Linked DNA regions of Vreelandella piezotolerans. The protein of the gene in region 2 interacts with the protein of the main gene of each other region in a pairwise test. Links are inferred from orthologs where the notes say so. Each region holds a gene or a part of one and is shown on either strand. Other genes may lie near its edges. The genes, in order: gyrB and gyrA.

Region 1 (9,682 bases), 2.0 Mb from region 2 along the record:
TTTGTGCCTCTTCCAATGGCAGCCCCAGCGAGACGAACCGTTTGACGGTTTGATCCAGCACCTGCTTGTCGAGCTTGCGACGCTCTTTTAGCAAGCCGTAGCGGTGCTCTCCCAAAAAACCCACGCGCTCAGGAATGCGGGCCATGAAGGGCACCAAGGCGGCCTTCCAAGAGCGCGGCAGAACGATGGCGCGATCGAAGCGACCGCGTAGCCGTGCCGCCAGCTCGCGACGGCTGGCAAGGCCAAACTCTCCGTGGCCTACCGCCAGCGGTAGCACTTCGTCCACTTGAGGCATGCGCTCTAAGATCGGCTGGGACCATCCCGGGGCGACCACACCTAGCGTGGCGCCTGGATAGCGCGCCTTCAACGTCATGAACAGACTCTGCGCCATGACCATATCGCCGACCCAGGAAGGACCGACGACCAGCAGCCGCTTGGCCGAGTTAGCCATTCAACCACTCCAAGTACGCCTTGACGCCCTGGGCGACGGTTTTGAATTCCACGTCACAACCTGCCGCACGCAGTTGGCTAATATCAGCACGCGTGTAGCTTTGGTAGCGCCCTTTCAACTCTTGGGGGAAGGGAATGTAATCGATCTCGCCCTGACCGTAAAAATCGATGACCGCTTCGCCAATCGCCTTGAACGGCTCGGCACGCCCGGTGCCCAAATTGAAGATGCCTGATGCGTGAGGGTTATCCAAAAACCAGAGATTCACATCGACCACATCGCCCACGTAGACGAAGTCGCGGCTCTGCATGCCCGCCTCATAGCCACCGTAAGCACCGAACAGCTTCAGCGTTTCGCCGTTACGGATCTGCAGATGGTTGTGATAGGCAACGCTGGCCATCTTGCCTTTGTGCTGCTCTCGCGGCCCGTAAACGTTGAAGTAGCGGAAACCTACCACTTGAGTCGTCAACTCGTTCCAGCGCGAGCGAACGTGCTGATCGAACAGTAGCTTGGAGTAGCCGTAGACGTTGAGCGGCTTCTCATGCTCCGGCGCTTCCTTGAACACCTCGCTGCCACCGTAGGTCGCCGCCGACGATGCGTACAGAAAAGGGATGCCCAGTTTTTCACAGTAGTTGAGCAGCACTTTGGAGTACTCGAAGTTATTCTCCATCATATAGTGCCCGTCCCACTCGGTGGTGTCCGAACAGGCCCCTTCATGGAAAATCGCATCGATGGTGGGCAAGTCCACCGTTTCACCACGTAGCGCGGCTTTCACGCGGGCGATGAAATCGTCTTTATCCAAGTAGTCAGCCAGCGTGCAGTCCGCCAAATTGACGAATTTGGTGCCATCGCGCAGGTCGTCGACCACCATCACATCGTCACGGCCGCGAGCATTTAGCGCTTTGACAATATTGGCGCCGATGAACCCGGCCCCGCCTGTTACCACGATCATCTCGTTCTCCTTACCAAAAGCGGCTCTTTGGCTAACGTGCCTATAACCCATCTGCCTGTGATTGTATACTTGACGGCTTATGAATTCATGGCCAACGGTGCTTTCCGCGATGAGTGTTTCGACAAACCAATCGACACCCGATGTGTCGACCTTTCAAGGCTTGATCCTTGCTCTGCAACAGTATTGGGCAGAACAGGGCTGCGTCATCCTTCAGCCCCTCGATATGGAAGTCGGCGCGGGCACCTTCCACCCCGCCACGTTCCTGCGGGCGATTGGTCCAGAAACCTGGAATGCTGCCTACGTTCAGCCTTCCCGCCGCCCAACCGACGGCCGCTATGGCGAGAACCCCAATCGCCTGCAGCACTACTACCAGTTTCAGGTGGTAATGAAGCCTTCGCCCAGCAACTTGCAGGATCTGTATCTGGGTTCGCTGAAGCGTTTAGGACTTGATCCGCTGATTCACGACGTGCGCTTCGTAGAAGATAACTGGGAATCCCCGACGCTCGGCGCTTGGGGATTGGGCTGGGAAGTATGGCTCAACGGCATGGAAGTAACCCAGTTCACCTACTTCCAGCAGGCGGGCGGTATCGAGTGCTACCCCGTCACCGGCGAGTTGACCTACGGACTCGAGCGTATCGCCATGTACCTGCAAAACGTGGAGAGCGTTTACGACCTGGTATGGGCCATCGCGCCGGACGGCAGCAAAGTCAGCTACGGCGATGTCTACCTGCAAAACGAGCGCGAGCAGTCGGCGTATAACTTCGAGCACGCCGACGTCGACCAGCTCTTTGCTGCCTTCGACCATCAGGAAAAAGAGTGCAGCAAGCTGCTGGCCGCGAGCCTCCCGCTGCCCGCCTACGAGCAGGTGCTCAAAGCGTCGCATACCTTCAACCTGCTGGATGCGCGCCACGCCATTTCCGTGACCGAGCGTCAGCGCTTCATTTTACGCGTGCGCACCATGGCGCGTGATGTTGCCACTGCCTACTTCGAGTCTCGTAAAGCAGCAGGATTCCCCATGGCCTCGGAGGAATTGCGCCGTGAACTGTTACAAGATGAGCTCGCCGAGCAGGGAGACGCATAATGGCCGTTGATACGCTTTTATTAGAACTTGGCGCAGAAGAGCTTCCGCCGACCGCGCTAGACACGCTCTCAGACGCCTTTGCCTCGGGTATCGAAAAAGGCTTACAGGACGCCGAGATTCCCTTCGAGGCGGTGACCGCCTACGCCACCCCGCGGCGCCTAGCCGTGAAGGTTACCGGACTCGCCGACAAACAGCCGGATCGCGAAGTAGAGCGTCGCGGACCCGCGCTGGCCGCCGCTTTCAAAGACGGCGTCCCCACAAAGGCGGCGGAAGGCTTTGCTCGCTCCTGCGGTGTCAGCGTGGAGGATCTGATCCATCTGGACACCGATAAAGGCACCTGGCTTGGCTACCGCGAGCAGCAGCAAGGTGACAGCGTTCAAGCGCTGCTACCGGAGATGGTGCGCAAGACGCTACACTCGCTTCCAGTGCCCAAGAATATGCGCTGGGGCGCGTCCCGCGTCGAGTTCTCGCGCCCCGTGCACTGGCTCGTGGCCCTGTATGGCAAAGACGTCATTGCAGCAGAAGCGCTGGGGCTGGAAGCCAGCCGTACCACCTACGGCCACCGTTTCCACGCGCCGGATGCCATCCAGCTCGAGCACGCCGATGACTATCTAGCGGCACTCGAGAATGCCTACGTTCTGGCCGACCGCCAGCAGCGCCGCGAGCGTATTCGTGAGCAGGTGCTCGCCGAGGCCGAGGTTCAGGAAGCCAACGCCGTCATCGATGAAGACCTGCTGGTCGAGGTGAGCGGTTTGGTGGAGTGGCCCGTGGCGCTCACCGGCAGCTTCGACGAGCGCTTCCTGGAAGTACCTGCCGAGTGCCTGATTTCCTCGATGAAGGCCAATCAAAAATACTTCCACCTGCTGGATGATCAGGGCAAGTTGAAGCCGCTGTTCATCACCATCTCGAACATCGAGAGCCAGGATCCCGACCAGGTGATCTCCGGTAATGAAAAGGTCATTCGTCCGCGCTTGGCGGATGCCGCCTTCTTCTACGATACCGACCGGAAGCAAACGCTGGGCTCACGCATACCGCAACTGGAAAGCGTAGTCTTCCAGCAGCAGTTGGGCACGTTGGCGGACAAGGCCCGCCGCAGCACGGCCATCGCCACTTTCATCGCTGAGCGCATCCAGGGTGACGTGGCTCATGCGCAACGCGCTGTGGCCCTGGCCAAATGTGATCTCGTTACCGAAATGGTGCTCGAATTCCCCGAGCTGCAGGGCATTATGGGCCGCTACTACGCCGAGCAGGATGGCGAACCGGCGGAGGTTGCCCAGGCGCTGGAGGAGCAGTATCTACCTCGCTTTGCCAGCGACGCGATTCCGCACAGTTTGACCGGCCAAGCGCTGGCTCTGGCCGACCGCCTGGATACGCTGGTAGGCATTTTCGGTATTGGTCAACGCCCCACCGGCGCCAAGGACCCCTTCGCCCTGCGCCGCGCGTCCATTGGCGTATTGAACATCCTGGTCAAAGGCGAGTTGAACCTCGACCTGCGCGAGCTGCTGCAGATCACTGCTGACCAGCACCAGAATCTCCCGAAAGCCGAGGGCCTCGTAGAAGACGTGTTGACCTATATGCTCGACCGCTTCCGCGCCTGGGGCCAGGAGGAGGGTATCTCTGCTGAGATGTATCTCGCCGTTCGTGCTCGCCCGGTGACCAAACCGCTGGATTTTGCGCGCCGCTTACGTGCCGTGAAAGCCTTCGCCCAGCGTGAAGAAGCCGCGGCATTGGCCGCTGCCAACAAGCGTGTTTCCAATATCTTGAGCAAGCAGGAGCACGACGGCAGCACCCAGGTCGACGCCTCGCTACTTCAAGAAGCGGCGGAAAAATCGCTTTTCGAAGCGGTCACGGCCAGCCAACAGCAGGTGTCGCCGCTGTTTGCCGCAGGCAATTACCAGCAGGCACTGGACGCGCTCGCCACCCTCCGCGAGCCGGTCGATGCATTCTTCGATCAAGTCATGGTCATGGCGGACGACGATGCCATTCGCCGTAACCGCCTTGCCTTGCTGGCCAGCCTGCAAGCGCTGTTCCTGGAAGTAGCCGATATCTCTCAGCTACCCCAGTAAGACGGTGAAGGATTGAGCGCATCGACTGCTCTAGAGGCACAACCGACAGCCCGGCTTTTGACAAGCCGGGCTTTCTATTGAGTAATGGAGTGTTTCACGTGAAACACTCGTTCATTGCCTCGTCAGCGCTTACGCTAAGCAGAGACGTTTTCTTGAAGGGAGCCTTATGATCACCGCTCAGCAACTCGTGATACTGGACCGCGATGGCGTGATTAATCACGACTCGGATGCCTATATCAAATCTTTGGACGAGTGGATCCCCTACCCGTCTGCCATTCGCGCGATTGCGCGGTTAACCCAGGCAGGCTTTACCGTGGCAGTGGCCACCAATCAATCCGGCATCGCTCGTGGTTACTACGATGACGCCACGCTCAGTGCCATGCACGAGCGTTTGCATACTCTGGTGCAGGCGGAAGGTGGTCATATAGCGCATATCGCTTACTGCCCTCATGGGCCAGATGATCAGTGCGGCTGCCGTAAACCACTGCCCGGGCTGTTGACCGACATACGTGACAAGCTGACGCTTCCCAGCCTGACAGGCAGTTGGATGGTGGGTGACAGCCTTCGCGACCTGCAAGCGGGTGAAGTGATGGGCTGCCGTAGCGTTCTCGTGAAGACAGGTAAAGGCGAAAAGACCCTCGCAAATGGGAACGGGCTGGAGCACGCCTTGGTCTACGCTGACTTGGCTGCATTTGTTGACGACTTATTAGCAGAGGCCTTGGATTAATCTTTCGATACGGTTTTCACGCTGGCCTTGATACTACCCATAAAAAAACCGCAGGCACTTTGCCTGCGGTTTTTGCTTTTCAATGTTTCACGTGAAACACAGTGAAGAAGCCACTTAGATGTCGAGGTTAGCAACGAGCGCGTTGGTCTCGATAAAGTCGCGACGCGGCTCCACTTCGTCACCCATAAGGGTGTTGAACATCATATCTGCTGCTACCGCATCTTCGATGGTAACCCGCAACATACGACGGCTATCCGGGTCCATGGTGGTTTCCCATAGCTGGTCCGGGTTCATCTCACCTAGCCCTTTATAGCGCTGCACAGAGAGACCACGCTGGCCTTCCTGCATCAGCCACGTCAGCACTTCAGAGAAGTGTCCAACGGGCTTCTGGCGCTCACCACGGGCGATGTAGGCGCCTTCGTCCAGCAAGCCGTTGAGGGTGTCCCCTAACCCTGCCATGGCGCGGTAATCGGCGCTTTCGAAGAAGTCCAGGCCCCACACGTATTCCGTGGTGACGCCGTGGGCAATCAGCGATACCGCCGGTAGATGCAGGCCACGCTCGGTGTCTTCTTGCAGGTAGAACTGATAGCGCGGGCCGCCCTCATAAGCCACCCTGTCGTCCATGGCTTTTTGCAGCTCGGCGATCCAGTTCTCCATGGTGACGCGATCTTTCAAGCTGGTCTCACCCTGCAACGCTGTCGCATTGACGGCTTGCTTGAGCACTTCGATGGGGTACACCCGTGCCAAGCGATCGATACGTTTCATCACGTTGCGGTACTGATTGACCAGTGCTTCCAACTGCGACCCGGTAATGCCAGGCGCGTCTGCATTGACGTGCAGCCCTGCTCCATCCAGTGCGGTGGTGGTCAGGTAATCGATCATCGCCTGCTCATCTTTCAGATAGAGCTCTTGCTTACCGCGCTTGATTTTGTAAAGCGGCGGCTGCGCGATAAAAATGTGGCCACGTTCGATAAGCTCGGGCATCTGACGGAAGAAGAACGTCAGCAGCAGCGTGCGAATGTGGGAACCATCGACATCGGCGTCGGTCATGATGATGACCGAGTGGTAGCGCAGCTTGTCAGGGTTGAACTCTTCGCGTCCAATGCCGCACCCCAGCGCCGTAATCAGCGTCCCTACTTCAGCGGAAGAGAGCATCTTATCGAACCGCGCTTTTTCGACGTTCAGGATTTTACCTTTCAACGGCAGAATGGCCTGGGTACGACGATCACGCCCCTGTTTGGCACTCCCCCCCGCCGAGTCACCCTCCACCAGGTAAAGCTCCGACTGGCTGGGGTCTTTCTCCTGGCAATCGGCTAGTTTGCCCGGCAAACCCGCGATATCCAGAGCGCCTTTGCGGCGGGTCATGTCTCTAGCTTTTCGCGCCGCCTCGCGGGCACGTGCCGCGTCCAGCATCTTGTTGACGATGGCTTTGGCTTCGTTAGGTTTTTCGATCAGGTAGTCGGCAAACAAGCGACCCATCTCCTGCTCCACCGCCGTCTTCACCTCGGACGAGACGAGCTTGTCCTTGGTTTGCGATGAGAACTTCGGATCGGGCACTTTGACGGAGATGATCGCCGTCAGGCCTTCACGGGCGTCGTCGCCCGACGTGTTCACTTTGGCTTTTTTCAGCAGGCCTTCCGCTTCGATATAGTGGTTTAGCGTACGCGTTAGCGCAGCGCGGAACCCTGCCAAGTGGGTACCGCCATCCCGCTGAGGAATGTTGTTGGTGTAACAGAAGATGTTCTCTGTGAAGGCATCGCTCCACTGCATGGCCACTTCGACTTCCACGCCATCATCACGCCCAGCGTTGAAGTGGAATACCGGGTTCAGAACGGTTTTGTTTTTGTTCAAGTGGTCAACGAAGGCTTTCAAACCACCTTCGTAATGGAACAGCTCCTCTTTGCCGCTACGCTCATCCATCAGGCGAATGGCTACACCCGAGTTGAGGAAGGAGAGCTCACGCAGGCGTTTCGCCAGAATATCGTAGTGGAATTCGATGTTGGCAAACGTCGCCGGAGACGGGCGAAAATGCACGCGGGTACCGCTTTTTTCCGTTTTGCCTACGACGCCTAGCGGCGCTTGCGGCACGCCGTGATGATAAATTTGCTCAAACACCTCCCCTTGGCGCCAAATCGTCAGGCGCAGCTCTTCGGAGAGTGCGTTCACCACCGATACACCCACACCGTGCAAGCCGCCCGATACTTTATAAGAGTTATCGTCGAACTTGCCACCCGCGTGGAGCACCGTCATGATGACTTCCGCCGCAGAGACACCCTCGCCCTCGTGTAGCTCGGTCGGAATCCCTCGACCATTATCGCTTACGGTTACCGATTCATCCGGGTGGATCACCACACGAATTTCGCTACAGTGGCCGGCCAGGGCTTCATCGATGGAGTTATCCACCAGCTCGAAAACCATGTGGTGCAGCCCGGTGCCGTCGTCGGTGTCACCGATATACATGCCTGGACGCTTACGTACTGCGTCTAGCCCTTTGAGCACCTTGATGCTTGATGAATCGTAAGCCTGCTCGCTCATTGACCACTCCGTCGTGAAGTCTGTCTCGTTCCGTGTCGTCTACCCATCTGGCTGACATTGGCTAAGCCCTTGCGTGGAGTGTTTCACGTGAAACAACTCCACGGCTGTAGAAGGCTGCCAGACGTCGCTCAGCGCGGTGGGTTCGACGCTGGTAATAAATGCTTGGCACTGCATCTCTTCGAGTAACGTGCAGAACTGGCGGCGGTTATGCTCATCTAGCTCTGCCGGTAAATCGTCAATCAAATAGATACAGTGCCGCTGTGCGGTACTTTCCAGAAGCCTACCTTGAGCAAGCTTCAATGCACTCACCACGAGCTTCTGCTGGCCTCTGGAAAGCACCTCAATGGCAGGCTGTTTATTCAGCCGGATGCGCAAATCCGCACGCTGAGGGCCTTGCTGGGTAAAGCCCATCTGCTGGTCCGTGTTACGGCTATCGTGCAGCACTTCTGCCAACGAGCGCTGTCTATCCCAACCGCGCGCATAGCGCAACGTTAAACCCGGTAGCGGCAATAGTGTCTTCAGGGTCTCATTGAATACGGGAAGAAATTCGTTAAACCATGCTTGGCGAAGCGCATCCATTTGTTCGCCCCAGAGTGCTAACTCTTGCTCCCAAACCGCTATTTCATTGGGCACTATTCTACCACGCCTGAGAAGCGCATTCCGATGTTTCACCGCACGCCGGGTCCGACGCCAAGCATCCAGAAAGTGGTGTTTCACGTGAAACACTCCCCAATCCAAAAACTCGCGACGGCCGGCGGGTGAACCTTCCAGCAAACGAAACGCATCCGGGTTGATGAGCTGTAGCGGCATGGCTTCGACGAGCTCGGCTAACCTTACGCCTTTCTCTCCCCTCAGACGTAGCTCCAGCTCACGCTGAGCACGCATACGCCTGACACCAAGCGTCACCTCAGGATCCCCCGCTAAACGTCCATATAGCGTCATATAAGGGGCGTCCATTTGAATAGCATTCTTGAGCTGACGCGTGCGAAAAGAGCGTCCCATGCCGAGGATGTGAATCCCCTCTAGCAAGCTAGTCTTTCCGCTACCGTTCACGCCATGGATCACGTTGATGCGCGATGAGGGATGAAGCGTGACTGGCGCTAAATTGCGCAGTCCCTGAAAAGTGAGTTGTGTCACGCTCATCCGTCAATGCACCTTGTAAGACCGTTCCAATCGCCAGACGTGCCCTATGCGAAAACGGCGCTTCTGCAACCAGAAGCGCCGTTCTTCATCCCATTCCTTGCGTTATAAGCGCATCGGCATCACGACGTAAAGCGCATCGCCGCCGCCCGGCTCTTCCAGCAGTGCGCTGCTATTGGGGTCGGCTAACGTCATCTGTACGCGGTCTTCATCCAATACGGAAAGCACGTCTACCAGATAACCCACGTTGAAACCGACCTCCATGGCGCTGCCATTGTATTCGACGGCGACATTCTCCTCGGCCTCTTCCTGTTCAGGGTTGTTCGCCATGACTTTGAGGTTGCCCTCCTCCAAATAGAGGCGCACCCCGCGATACTTTTCGTTGGAGAGAATGGCGGTACGTGACAGCACTTGACGAAGCTCGGCACGCTCGGCGATGAGCACTTTATCGCCGTTACGCGGCACCACGCGTTCGTAGTCCGGAAACTTGCCGTCGATCAGCTTCGACGTAAACGTGAAGTCACCCGTGTGGGCACGCACATGGGTCGAACCAAGCGTCAGGCTAACCGGCTCGTCGCTGTCATCCAGAAGACGGGACAGCTCCAAGATACCTTTGCGAGGCACGATGAGTTTTTGGGCTTGGCTCACCGCGACCTCGATAGGACGCGAGCACATCGCCAATCGGTGTCCGTCAGTAGCGACCGTGCGTAGCAGATTGCTCTGAATCTCTAAC
Region 2 (9,854 bases):
GGGGGCATCGGGGAAGACGACCGTTCCCATATCGCGCCCATCTGCCACGAGCCCAGGCGCTTGACAAAAATCGCGCTGGCGCTGGAGCAGTGCCGAACGCACTTGCGGCAAAGCGGCCACCTTGGAGGCGCGTTCACCGGCTTGCTCGGTACGGATGGCGCGACCAACGTCCTCACCCTCTAAGAGCGTGCAAGGCAAGCCATCCTCTACCGGAAACTCGACATCCAACGATGCCGCGATACTCGCCAGTGCCGCCTCATTCTCCAACGAGACGCCATGTTTGACGGCGGCTTGCGCCGTCAAACGATAAAGCGCCCCACTATCCAGCAGATGCCAACCCAACCGCTCGGCCACGAGGCTGCTAATCGTGCCTTTACCGGCACCGCCGGGGCCATCGATCGTCAGCACAGGTACCTTAGTGGTCATTGGCACCCTCCACCTCGACGCTCATCCCAATCCGTTGAGCGAGCGCGACGAAATCGGGGAACGAGGTCGCCACGTTGGCACAGTCATCGATGATGATCTCGGCACCCGCACGTAGCGACGCAATGGCAAACGCCATGGCAATACGGTGATCGCCCAGACTATCGATACGACCACCGCCATAGCTCGGGCCACTGTCATTGCCGTTACCGACAATGTCGATACCATCCTCTACCACCGTATGTTCAACGCCAAGCACCGCAAGGCCATCAGCCATTGCCTGAATACGGTCGGACTCCTTCACGCGAAGCTCTTCTGCGCCGCGCAGGCGCGTCGTCCCGTACGCATTGGACGCCGCAATGAACAGCGCGGGGAACTCATCGATGGCCAGCGGCACTTGATCGACTGGAATATCGATGCCTTTCAAAGGCGCGTAACGAATACGAATATCGGCAACCGGCTCGCCTCCCACTTCGCGCTCGTTTTGAAGCGTTAAATCAGCGCCCATGAGCTGCAAGATATTGATAACGCCAATCCGCGTCGGATTGATGCCCACGTGCTCCAAAACGATATCGGAGCCTGGCGTAATCGCAGCCGCGACGAGAAAGAACGTCGCCGAAGAGATATCGGAGGGAACGTCGATGGGCCCTGCAGTGAGTCGGCCGCCGCCTTGCAGCCAGCAGGTATCGCCTTCACGGGACACCTCATAACCAAACCCATTGAGCATGCGTTCGGTATGGTCACGGGTCGGCGCCGGCTCACGCACACGGGTTTCGCCCTCGGCATAAAGCCCCGCGAGCAGCAGACAAGACTTCACTTGGGCGCTGGCCATGGGCATATCGTAGTGGATGCCTTTCAGCGCTTTGCCACCGTGGATTTTCAGCGGCGGGCGACCGCCTTCGGCGGTGTCGATCATTGCGCCCATCAGGCGCAGCGGGTCGGCCACTCGGCCCATTGGACGCTTGGTTAGCGACTCATCGCCAGTCAATTCGCTATCGAACGCCTGACCCGCCAGCAGCCCGGCAAACAGGCGCATGGCGGTGCCAGAGTTACCTACATACAGCGGGCCTGCCGGCGCCTTGAGACCGTGCATACCAACACCGTGAATGGTCACGCGCCCCTGGTGCGGGCCTTCGATGGCCACCCCCATTTCACGAAAGGCCTGTAAGGTGGCCAGACTATCTTCGCCCTCCAGGAAGCCTTTGACTTCCGTCACGCCTTCGGCCAGAGCGCCTAGCATGATCGAGCGGTGGGACATGGATTTATCGCCCGGCACGCGCAAGCGCCCCTGCGCCTTGCCGCCTGGCTGCACCCGATAAGTCACTTTACCGTGTGGTTGCATATGATATTCCGCCTGATAACTGGTTTTGTTCAATAATGTATCGAAATAGTGACGCGCATGACTGGCCCGGTCGAAGGTGGCGATGAGTGCATCGCTATCCCCCTCCTCCACGGCTTGACGCAGACGCTTTAGACCGGCCTCAAAATCATCCAGCGACGATAGCACTGCCTCTCGGTTGGCAATGAAAATATCCCGCCACATGACCGGATCGCTGCCCGCAATGCGCGTGAAGTCTCGGAACCCGCCTGCGGCATAACGAAAAATATCCAGCCGCTCATCCTGACGCGCTAGGGTATCCACCAGGGAAAAGGCCAACAGGTGGGGCAGATGGCTGGTGCGCGCCAATACTTGGTCATGGCGCTCCACACTCATGTGGAGAACGTCCGCGCCACAGGCCAGCCATAACGCTTCTACTCGCATCAGCGCCTGCTCGTAGACGTTGGGCTCCGGTGTCAAAATCACCTTATGATTCACATACAGCGTGGGGTTGGCCGCCGCCACACCGCTCTTTTCGGACCCTGCGATAGGATGACCTAGCACCATGTTCGGCGGCATGCTGCCAAAGACCCGCTCGGCACACTCGCGGATCGTTGCCTTGGTACTGCCCACGTCGGTAATGACGACGTCGCGAGCCGCACGAGGGAGCGCCGCGGCCAACTGGGCCATGACGCTCTCCATAGCCAGCACAGGCACTGCCAGGACGACCATTGAGACGCCTTCGAGCAGCTCGTCAAGCCGAGTGCCCCCAGAATCGACGATCCCAAGCTCGATGCCGAGCGCGATCTCATCTGGATTGGGATCGCAGGCCACGACATGGCCCTGATAGCCGTCGACGCGAAGCGCAGCGGCCAATGACCCTCCTATCAATCCAAGACCCACTATCAGCACACGTGATTCGAGGCAGGGAGTGTGCTTACTCGAGCGCGCCGACACTGTCACAGCACGCCCTGAGGGTAGGAGCCCAACACGCGAAGCTCGGATGCGCGCAGACGCACCTCTTCTAGTACCGCCGCCACTTGTGGCTCGTCGCGGTGGCCTTTGAAATCGATGAAGAAAACGTAGTTCCAAACCCCCGTACGTGACGGGCGCGTTTCGATACGCGTTAAATCGATCTTATGACGATGAAAAGGCTCCAACAGGTCGTGCAGCGCACCCGGCTGGTTACGCATGGCCACGACGATGGAGGTTTTGTCTTCACCCGACATGGGAATATCTTGATTGCCAATGATCAAAAAGCGCGTGGAGTTATCCGGACGGTCTTCGATTTTATCGGCGATGCGCTCCAAACCGTAAAGCTTGGCGGCCATGTCCCCAGCAATCGCAGCGCTGTGCCACTCGGTTTTCACTAGCTTCGCTGCTTCTGCGTTGGACGACACCGGCACACGCTCGGCGTGGGGATAATGCGCGTCCAACCATTTGCGGCACTGGCCAAATGACTGCGGATGCGAATAGATCCGCGATACTTTGTCTTGACGCGTGGTTTCGCTGATCAACAAATGATGATGAATACGCAGCACCACTTCGCCACAAATTTTGATGGACGAATCCATGAAGGTGTCGAGCGTATGATTGACGACGCCTTCGGTGGAGTTCTCCACCGGGACGACGCCATAATTCACCGCGCCCGCTTCCACTTCACGAAACACTTCGTCGATCGCGGCCATGGGCAAGCTGACCGCGCTTTCACCAAAGTGCTTCAGCGCGGCTTGCTGGGTAAATGTGCCTTCTGGGCCGAGGTAAGCCACTTTGACCGGCTGCTCTAGCGCGAGGCAGGCCGACATGATTTCACGGAACAAGCGAGCCATCTCTTCGGAGTCCAGCGGTCCCTTGTTCAGCGCCATGATGCGTCGCAGCACCTGCGCTTCCCGCTCAGGACGATAGAAGACGGCATCTTTATCTTGAGCAAGCTTCACATGAGCGACCTGCTGAGCACAGTTCGCTCGCTCACTGATCAAGCGCAGAATATCGCCATCCAACTGGTCGATACGTTGACGCAAGTCGTCTAAATGGATCGGCGTATCGGACATGTTGGTTAGCCTCTTCGTTGTTCGAAATCCGCCATGAAGGCAATTAAAGCATCGACCGCCTCTTCGGGAACGGCGTTATACAAACTAGCGCGCATGCCGCCTACGCTACGATGCCCTTTCAAGTTGAGCAGCCCAGCCTCGTCGGCCTCCCGTAAGAACAGCGCGTCCAGACGTTCATCTGCCAGTACGAACGGTACGTTCATACGAGAACGGTTCTGTCGCGCAATGGGATTGCTGTAAAAACGACTGCCGTCGATCGCGGCGTATAGCTTTTGCGCTTTACGCTGATTCATCGCATCCATCGCTTCCAAGCCACCCACATCGTTTTTCAACCATTGAAAAACAAGGCCCGATAAATACCACGCGTAAGTAGGTGGCGTGTTGACCATGGAACCCGCTTCCGCCAGCAGTTGATAATCGAATAGTGACGGGATGGTGCTGGGCGCGCTTCCCAGCAGGTCATCGCGAACCAAAACGATGGTCAAACCTGCCGGACCAATGTTCTTCTGAGCGCCCGCATAAATGACGCCAAACTCACTGACATCAATGGGGCCAGAGAGGATGTTCGACGACATGTCGCACACCAGCGGCACGTCGTTGCCATCTACTCGAATCGCCTGCGGGATATAGTCGAACTCCAACCCTCCAATGGTTTCATTGGAGGTGTAATGCAAGTAAGCCGCATCATCGCTGATCGTCAGTGATTCCTCACCCGGGACGGCCGTATGCCCATTTGCCTCGCTGCTGGCCGCGACGTGGCAGGCAAAACCCAGTCGCTTGGCCTCATTCAGCGCTTTCTTCCCCCAAACCCCCGTTTGGATGAAATTGGCACTGCCCCCTTGGCCCAGCAGGTTCATCGGAATCATCGAGAACTGCATGCTCGCGCCGCCTTGAAGAAAGAGCACGCGGTAGTGACTAGGAATGGCTAACAGGTCACGAAGATCGGCTTCGGCGCGCTCTGCAATCGCAACGAACTCGTCGCTGCGGTGACTCATCTCCATGACCGACAAGCCGCGACCTTGATAGTCCAGCAGCTCGCTACGGGCGCGCTCGAGTACGGCGCTAGGCAGGGCTGCGGGCCCTGCACAAAAATTATAATGACGTGTCATCGGTTCCCGGTTCCTGTGCGCCATTGTCTGCGTCTGCTGGTTCGCCCGTGTCTACGTCATCCGTCTCTTCAGGCTCGTCCACGCGAACGGTTTTCACCAATTTCTCTTCTTTCCCCAAACGAATCAGCATGACCCCTTGCGTGTTTCGGGAGGTGATGGAGACCTCCTCTACGCGGGTACGTACCAACGTACCACGATCGGTGATCAACATCATTTCGTCGCTGTCGTAGACCTGCATCGCCGCCACTAGCGAGCCGTTACGCTCACTGGTTTGCATGGCGATGACGCCTTGTCCACCCCGGCCGCGCAGCGGGAACTCTTCGAGGCGTGTACGCTTGCCGTATCCATTCTCACTGGCCGTCAGGATATATATCTGGCCCTCGCTTTCGCTTGAAGCAAGGGCTTCTTCTGGGGCATCCACATCTGCGTCGGTATCGGCTTCGGCATCGATCTGCTGACTCTTGGGAATGATCAGGCTGATCACTTCCGCCTCATCGGCGAGACGCATGCCACGCACGCCGCGAGCGGTACGGCCCATAGCGCGCACGTTACCCTCTTCGAAACGGATCGCTTTACCGTTGGAAGAGAGCAGCATCGCGTGATCGGAGCCCGACGTAATCGCCGCCCCCACCAAACGGTCGCCCTCTTCAAGATCGATCGCAATCAAACCAACGCTGCGCGGACGGGAGAACTGTTCGAGGCTGGTACGCTTCACCGTGCCATTGGCTGTAGCGAAGAAGATGTAGTGCTCGGGGTCATAGTCGCGCACCGGCAAAATGGCGTTGACCGACTCGCCCTCTTCCAGCGGCAGCATGTTGACCAACGGTTTACCACGGGAGCCACGGCTGGCATTCGGCATTTCGTACACTTTCAGCCAGTACACCTTGCCACGGTTGGAGAAGAGCAGCACGGTGTCGTGGGTCGAGGCCACCAGCAGGTGCTCGATGACGTCTTCGTCTTTCATGGATGTCGCCGACTTACCACGACCGCCGCGGCGCTGCGCCTGATAATCCGATAGCGGTTGCGTCTTCGCATAGCCCGAGCGGGAAACGGTGACGACCATGTCCTCTTCGGCAATCAAATCTTCGATGGAAAGATCCAAGTGGCTTGCCTGGATCTCCGTGCGGCGATCGTCCCCGAACTGATCACGCACTGCATGTAGCTCTTCGCGGATCACTTCCATCAGGCGATCGGCGGAGGCCAAAATCTCGGTAAACTCGGCGATCTTTTCGAGGATGGAGAGATACTCATCGAGCAGCTTCTCGGTTTCCAGCCCGGTCAAACGGTGTAGGCGAAGCTCTAGAATGGCCTGCGCCTGGGCGGGCGAGAGCCGATATTCCGTGGCCGAGGGGTTGAGGCCAAAGCCCTCTTCCAACTCTTCTGGCTTACAGGAAGTCGCGCCAGCGCGCTCCAGCATGGCCGTCACCTGCCCGGGCCGCCACACCTTCGCCAGCAGCTTTTCACGCGCTTCAGCGGCATTGGGAGAGGCCTTGATCAGCTCGATGACCTCATCGATGTTGGAGATGGCCACGGCTAGGCCTTCCAACAGATGACCACGCTCACGGGCTTTCTTGAGCTCGAAAAGCGTCCTGCGGGTGACGACCTCGCGGCGATGGCGAATGAACGCCTCGAGCATCTCTTTGAGATTGAGCGTACGCGGCTGGCCATTCTCAAGCGCCACCATGTTGATGCCAAACACGTTCTGAAGCTGAGTTTGCGCAAACAGGTTATTGACGACGACTTCGCCGGACTCACCGCGCTTGATTTCGATCACCACGCGCAGGCCATCCTTGTCTGACTCGTCACGCAGCTCGGCGATGCCGTCGATTTTCTTCTCTTTGACCAGCTCGGCAATTTTCTCGATCAGCCGCGCCTTGTTCACCTGATACGGCAGCTCGGTGATGATGATATGGTCACGGCCGGTTTTATCGTCGTGCTCGATGGTGTGGCACGCGCGCACGTAAATACGTCCACGGCCAGTGCGGTAAGCATCGAGAATGCCCGCACGCCCGTTGATGATCCCCCCGGTGGGGAAATCAGGACCGGGGATGTATTGCATCAGATCATCCACCGAGAGCGTGTAGTCGTCGATGAGCGCCAAGCAACCGTCGATCACTTCCCGCATGTTGTGCGGCGGGATGTTCGTCGCCATGCCCACCGCGATGCCCGACGACCCGTTGATCAACAGGTTGGGAACTTTCGTAGGCAGTACGTCTGGGATTCGTTCGGTGCCGTCGTAGTTATCGACCCAATCGACCGTGTCTTTTTCGAGATCCGCCAGCAGCTCGTGGGCTAGACGCGCCATGCGCACCTCGGTGTAACGCATGGCCGCCGCGTTGTCACCGTCGATGGAGCCAAAGTTACCTTGTCCATCCACCAGCACATGACGCATGGAGAAGTGCTGCGCCATGCGTACGATGGTGTCATACACCGCACTATCTCCGTGCGGGTGGTATTTACCGATGACATCGCCGACGACACGCGCCGACTTTTTGTACGGTTTATTCCAGTCATTGCCCAGCTCGTGCATGGCAAACAGCACACGCCGGTGAACGGGCTTGAGGCCGTCGCGCACGTCGGGGAGCGCGCGACCGATAATGACACTCATCGCATAGTCGAGGTACGACTGTTTGAGCTCGTCTTCAATATTGACGGGCAAGATTTCTCTGGCGATGTCACCCATGAAAGTCAGATCCTTTGCACTGCATTGGCACTGCGAGAGTTGAAAGCGCTTGAAAATGCCGTCTTTTGCCGTACGAGACTTAGCACGGGAAGACGGCGCGCAGATACCCGACCATCATACCACTGCATACGCATCAAGGGCAGTCGATGACACCACCATTACCACTCAGGCCGTGAACGACTCCTTGGCCACGACCATCCCCTGCAACACATCGCGCACCTCCCCTTCGATGGCGGCGGCTTTATTGGCCTTCACATCCAACAGAACGAAGGTGAGGTCGGCCTGGGCGATCAAGGTGCCGTCAGATCGAACGATGCGGTGATGGCAGAGCGCACTTCGCTCACCCACGTCGACGATGCCCGTGAATACCTGCAAATCGTCCCCTTGCACGGCCGCCGCGCGATAGTCGATGTTCAAATTGACGACGACGAAAGCGCGACCAGCACTGTGAAGCTGCCCAATGAGCCGGGGATGTTCGTCAAAGAACGCCCATCGCCCTTCCTCCATGAACTCCAAGTAGCGCGCATTGTTGACATGGCCATAGCCATCCAAATGGTAACCACGAACCCGCATACTAACTTGGGAAATTGATTCAGACATAGCATCCTCTTGTTCACTGCTTATGGAAATGGGCAAGGAATCGTTAACACCTTGCAAATCAAACACAAGTTTTAAACTAGTGCAACAGCAAGTCGCTGCGCCAAGGTGCTGGTAGGAAAGGCCGCGTTTCGACATAATGTGCCACCTTTTTCATAGGATCGGTGACATGTGGTTTAAGCACCTGCATTTATATCGCCTGCACGGCGCTCCCGAGCTAGATAGCCAAACCCTGGCCAATGCACTGGATGAGCACGCGGCCAAGCCGCTAGGCAATGCGGATGCACGCCGCTTGGGCTGGACGGCTCCTGCCGGACGGCTAGGCGGCGACCAGCGTGTCCATGAGATTCAGGGGCACCGCCTACTCTCGGCCTTGCGCCAGGAACGTCTGCTTCCCGCCTCGGTCGTCAAAGAAGAAGTCGATGAAAAGGTCGCTGACATCGAGGCCAGCGAAGGGCGTAAAGTGACCCGTAAAGAAAAAATGGCACTCAAAGAGCAAGTTACCGAAGCGCTCTTGCCCCGCGCCTTCGTCCGCAGCCAAAAAATCGACCTCTGGTGGGACACGAAGCGTCAGCTCATTGGCGTGAATGCCAGCTCGCGCAGCCGCGCTGAGGATGTACTGGACCTGCTGCGCGAAACCCTCGGCAGCTTGAAAGTCACGCCGCTCAGTAGCCAAACGTTGCCCATCCGCGCCATGACTACTTGGCTTGGCGACCCGGCCAGCCGCCCTGCCGACCTCCAGCTTGGCGACCAAGTGGAGCTCAAGGCCAAAGGTGACGACGGCGTACTGCGCGCGCGCCAGGTCGATCTCGACAGCGACGAAATTCAACAGCTTCTCGAAAGCGGGCGCCAAGCCAGCAAACTGGCGATGAGTCTCGACGGCCGTCTAAGCTTCGTGCTGCACGACGATCTAGCGCTCAAATCGCTACGCTTTGGCGACGCGCTCATCGAAGAAGCGGATCATGCCGATGACGGCGACGATGCGCTGGCTCGATTGGAAACCGATTTTATTTTGATGGCACAGGCATTGTCCGAGGACGTATCCCGCCTACTCGAATGGCTCGGTGGCGAAACTCAGCGGGAACCGACGACTCCATCAGACGCCTAACGAACGATACGCACAGATACCGTCACTCGATTATTTAGTAGATACCCAACGGATCGCATGACTCAACACAATAACGCACCACACGCTGACACGCCGAATGACCCCTGGGCCGACATTCGTCCTTATGCGGATCATGAGGTAGCCGATGTACTCGAAAGGCTTTCTCGCGACAGCGAGCTGCTCGATGCGCTAACCCGCTTCCGGCTGCCCCGCATGGCCAAGTGGGCGCCACCGCTGGCGCGCGCGCTGGCAGGCCATGCCGTTCGAAGAGAAGTCAAAGGAGTGACCAGCGTCCGAGAATTTCAGATGCGCATTGCCAGCTATATGGTGCGCATGATCCGTACGACGACCGATGCCTTCGATGTGTCGGGCCTCGACAAACTCGACGATGACGGCGCTTACCTCTTCATTGGTAACCACCGAGACATTTCACTGGATCCTGCCTTCGTCAATTATGCGCTTTACGAAGCAGGACGAGACACCGTGCGCATCGCCATAGGTGACAACTTACTGAAAAAACCCTATGTCACCGACCTGATGCGCCTTAACAAGAGCTTCATCGTGC

The links.
Region 1: the proteins of gyrA (region 2) and gyrB interact in binary tests that used the Escherichia coli proteins (3 or more experiments, as listed by UniProt). The link is inferred for Vreelandella piezotolerans from one-to-one orthologs.

Annotation. Positions count from the first base shown.
Region 1 is NZ_CP048602.1:2,007-11,688, reverse strand. What follows is about bases 5,100-8,167. They hold gyrB (DNA topoisomerase (ATP-hydrolyzing) subunit B), read right to left. Parts: upstream 7,810-8,167; coding sequence 5,389-7,809; downstream 5,100-5,388. Other genes in these bases: recF (DNA replication/repair protein RecF), read right to left, coding at 7,849-8,167; gmhB (D-glycero-beta-D-manno-heptose 1,7-bisphosphate 7-phosphatase), read left to right, coding at 5,100-5,274. Outside these bases: waaF (lipopolysaccharide heptosyltransferase II), read right to left, coding at 1-451; rfaD (ADP-glyceromanno-heptose 6-epimerase), read right to left, coding at 444-1,400; glyQ (glycine--tRNA ligase subunit alpha), read left to right, coding at 1,510-2,481; glyS (glycine--tRNA ligase subunit beta), read left to right, coding at 2,481-4,547; more of gmhB, read left to right, coding at 4,714-5,099; more of recF, read right to left, coding at 8,168-8,952; dnaN (DNA polymerase III subunit beta), read right to left, coding at 9,055-9,682. UniProt on the Escherichia coli protein: DNA gyrase negatively supercoils closed circular double-stranded DNA in an ATP-dependent manner to maintain chromosomes in an underwound state.
Region 2 is NZ_CP048602.1:1,983,987-1,993,840, forward strand. What follows is about bases 4,685-7,924. They hold gyrA (DNA gyrase subunit A), read right to left. Parts: upstream 7,585-7,924; coding sequence 4,885-7,584; downstream 4,685-4,884. Other genes in these bases: serC (3-phosphoserine/phosphohydroxythreonine transaminase), read right to left, coding at 4,685-4,901; GYM47_RS09165 (acyl-CoA thioesterase), read right to left, coding at 7,750-7,924. Outside these bases: cmk ((d)CMP kinase), read right to left, coding at 1-426; GYM47_RS09145 (bifunctional prephenate dehydrogenase/3-phosphoshikimate 1-carboxyvinyltransferase), read right to left, coding at 416-2,698; pheA (prephenate dehydratase), read right to left, coding at 2,701-3,792; more of serC, read right to left, coding at 3,798-4,684; more of GYM47_RS09165, read right to left, coding at 7,925-8,184; GYM47_RS09170 (recombination-associated protein RdgC), read left to right, coding at 8,351-9,289; GYM47_RS09175 (1-acyl-sn-glycerol-3-phosphate acyltransferase), read left to right, coding at 9,347-9,854. UniProt on the Escherichia coli protein: A type II topoisomerase that negatively supercoils closed circular double-stranded (ds) DNA in an ATP-dependent manner to maintain chromosomes in an underwound state.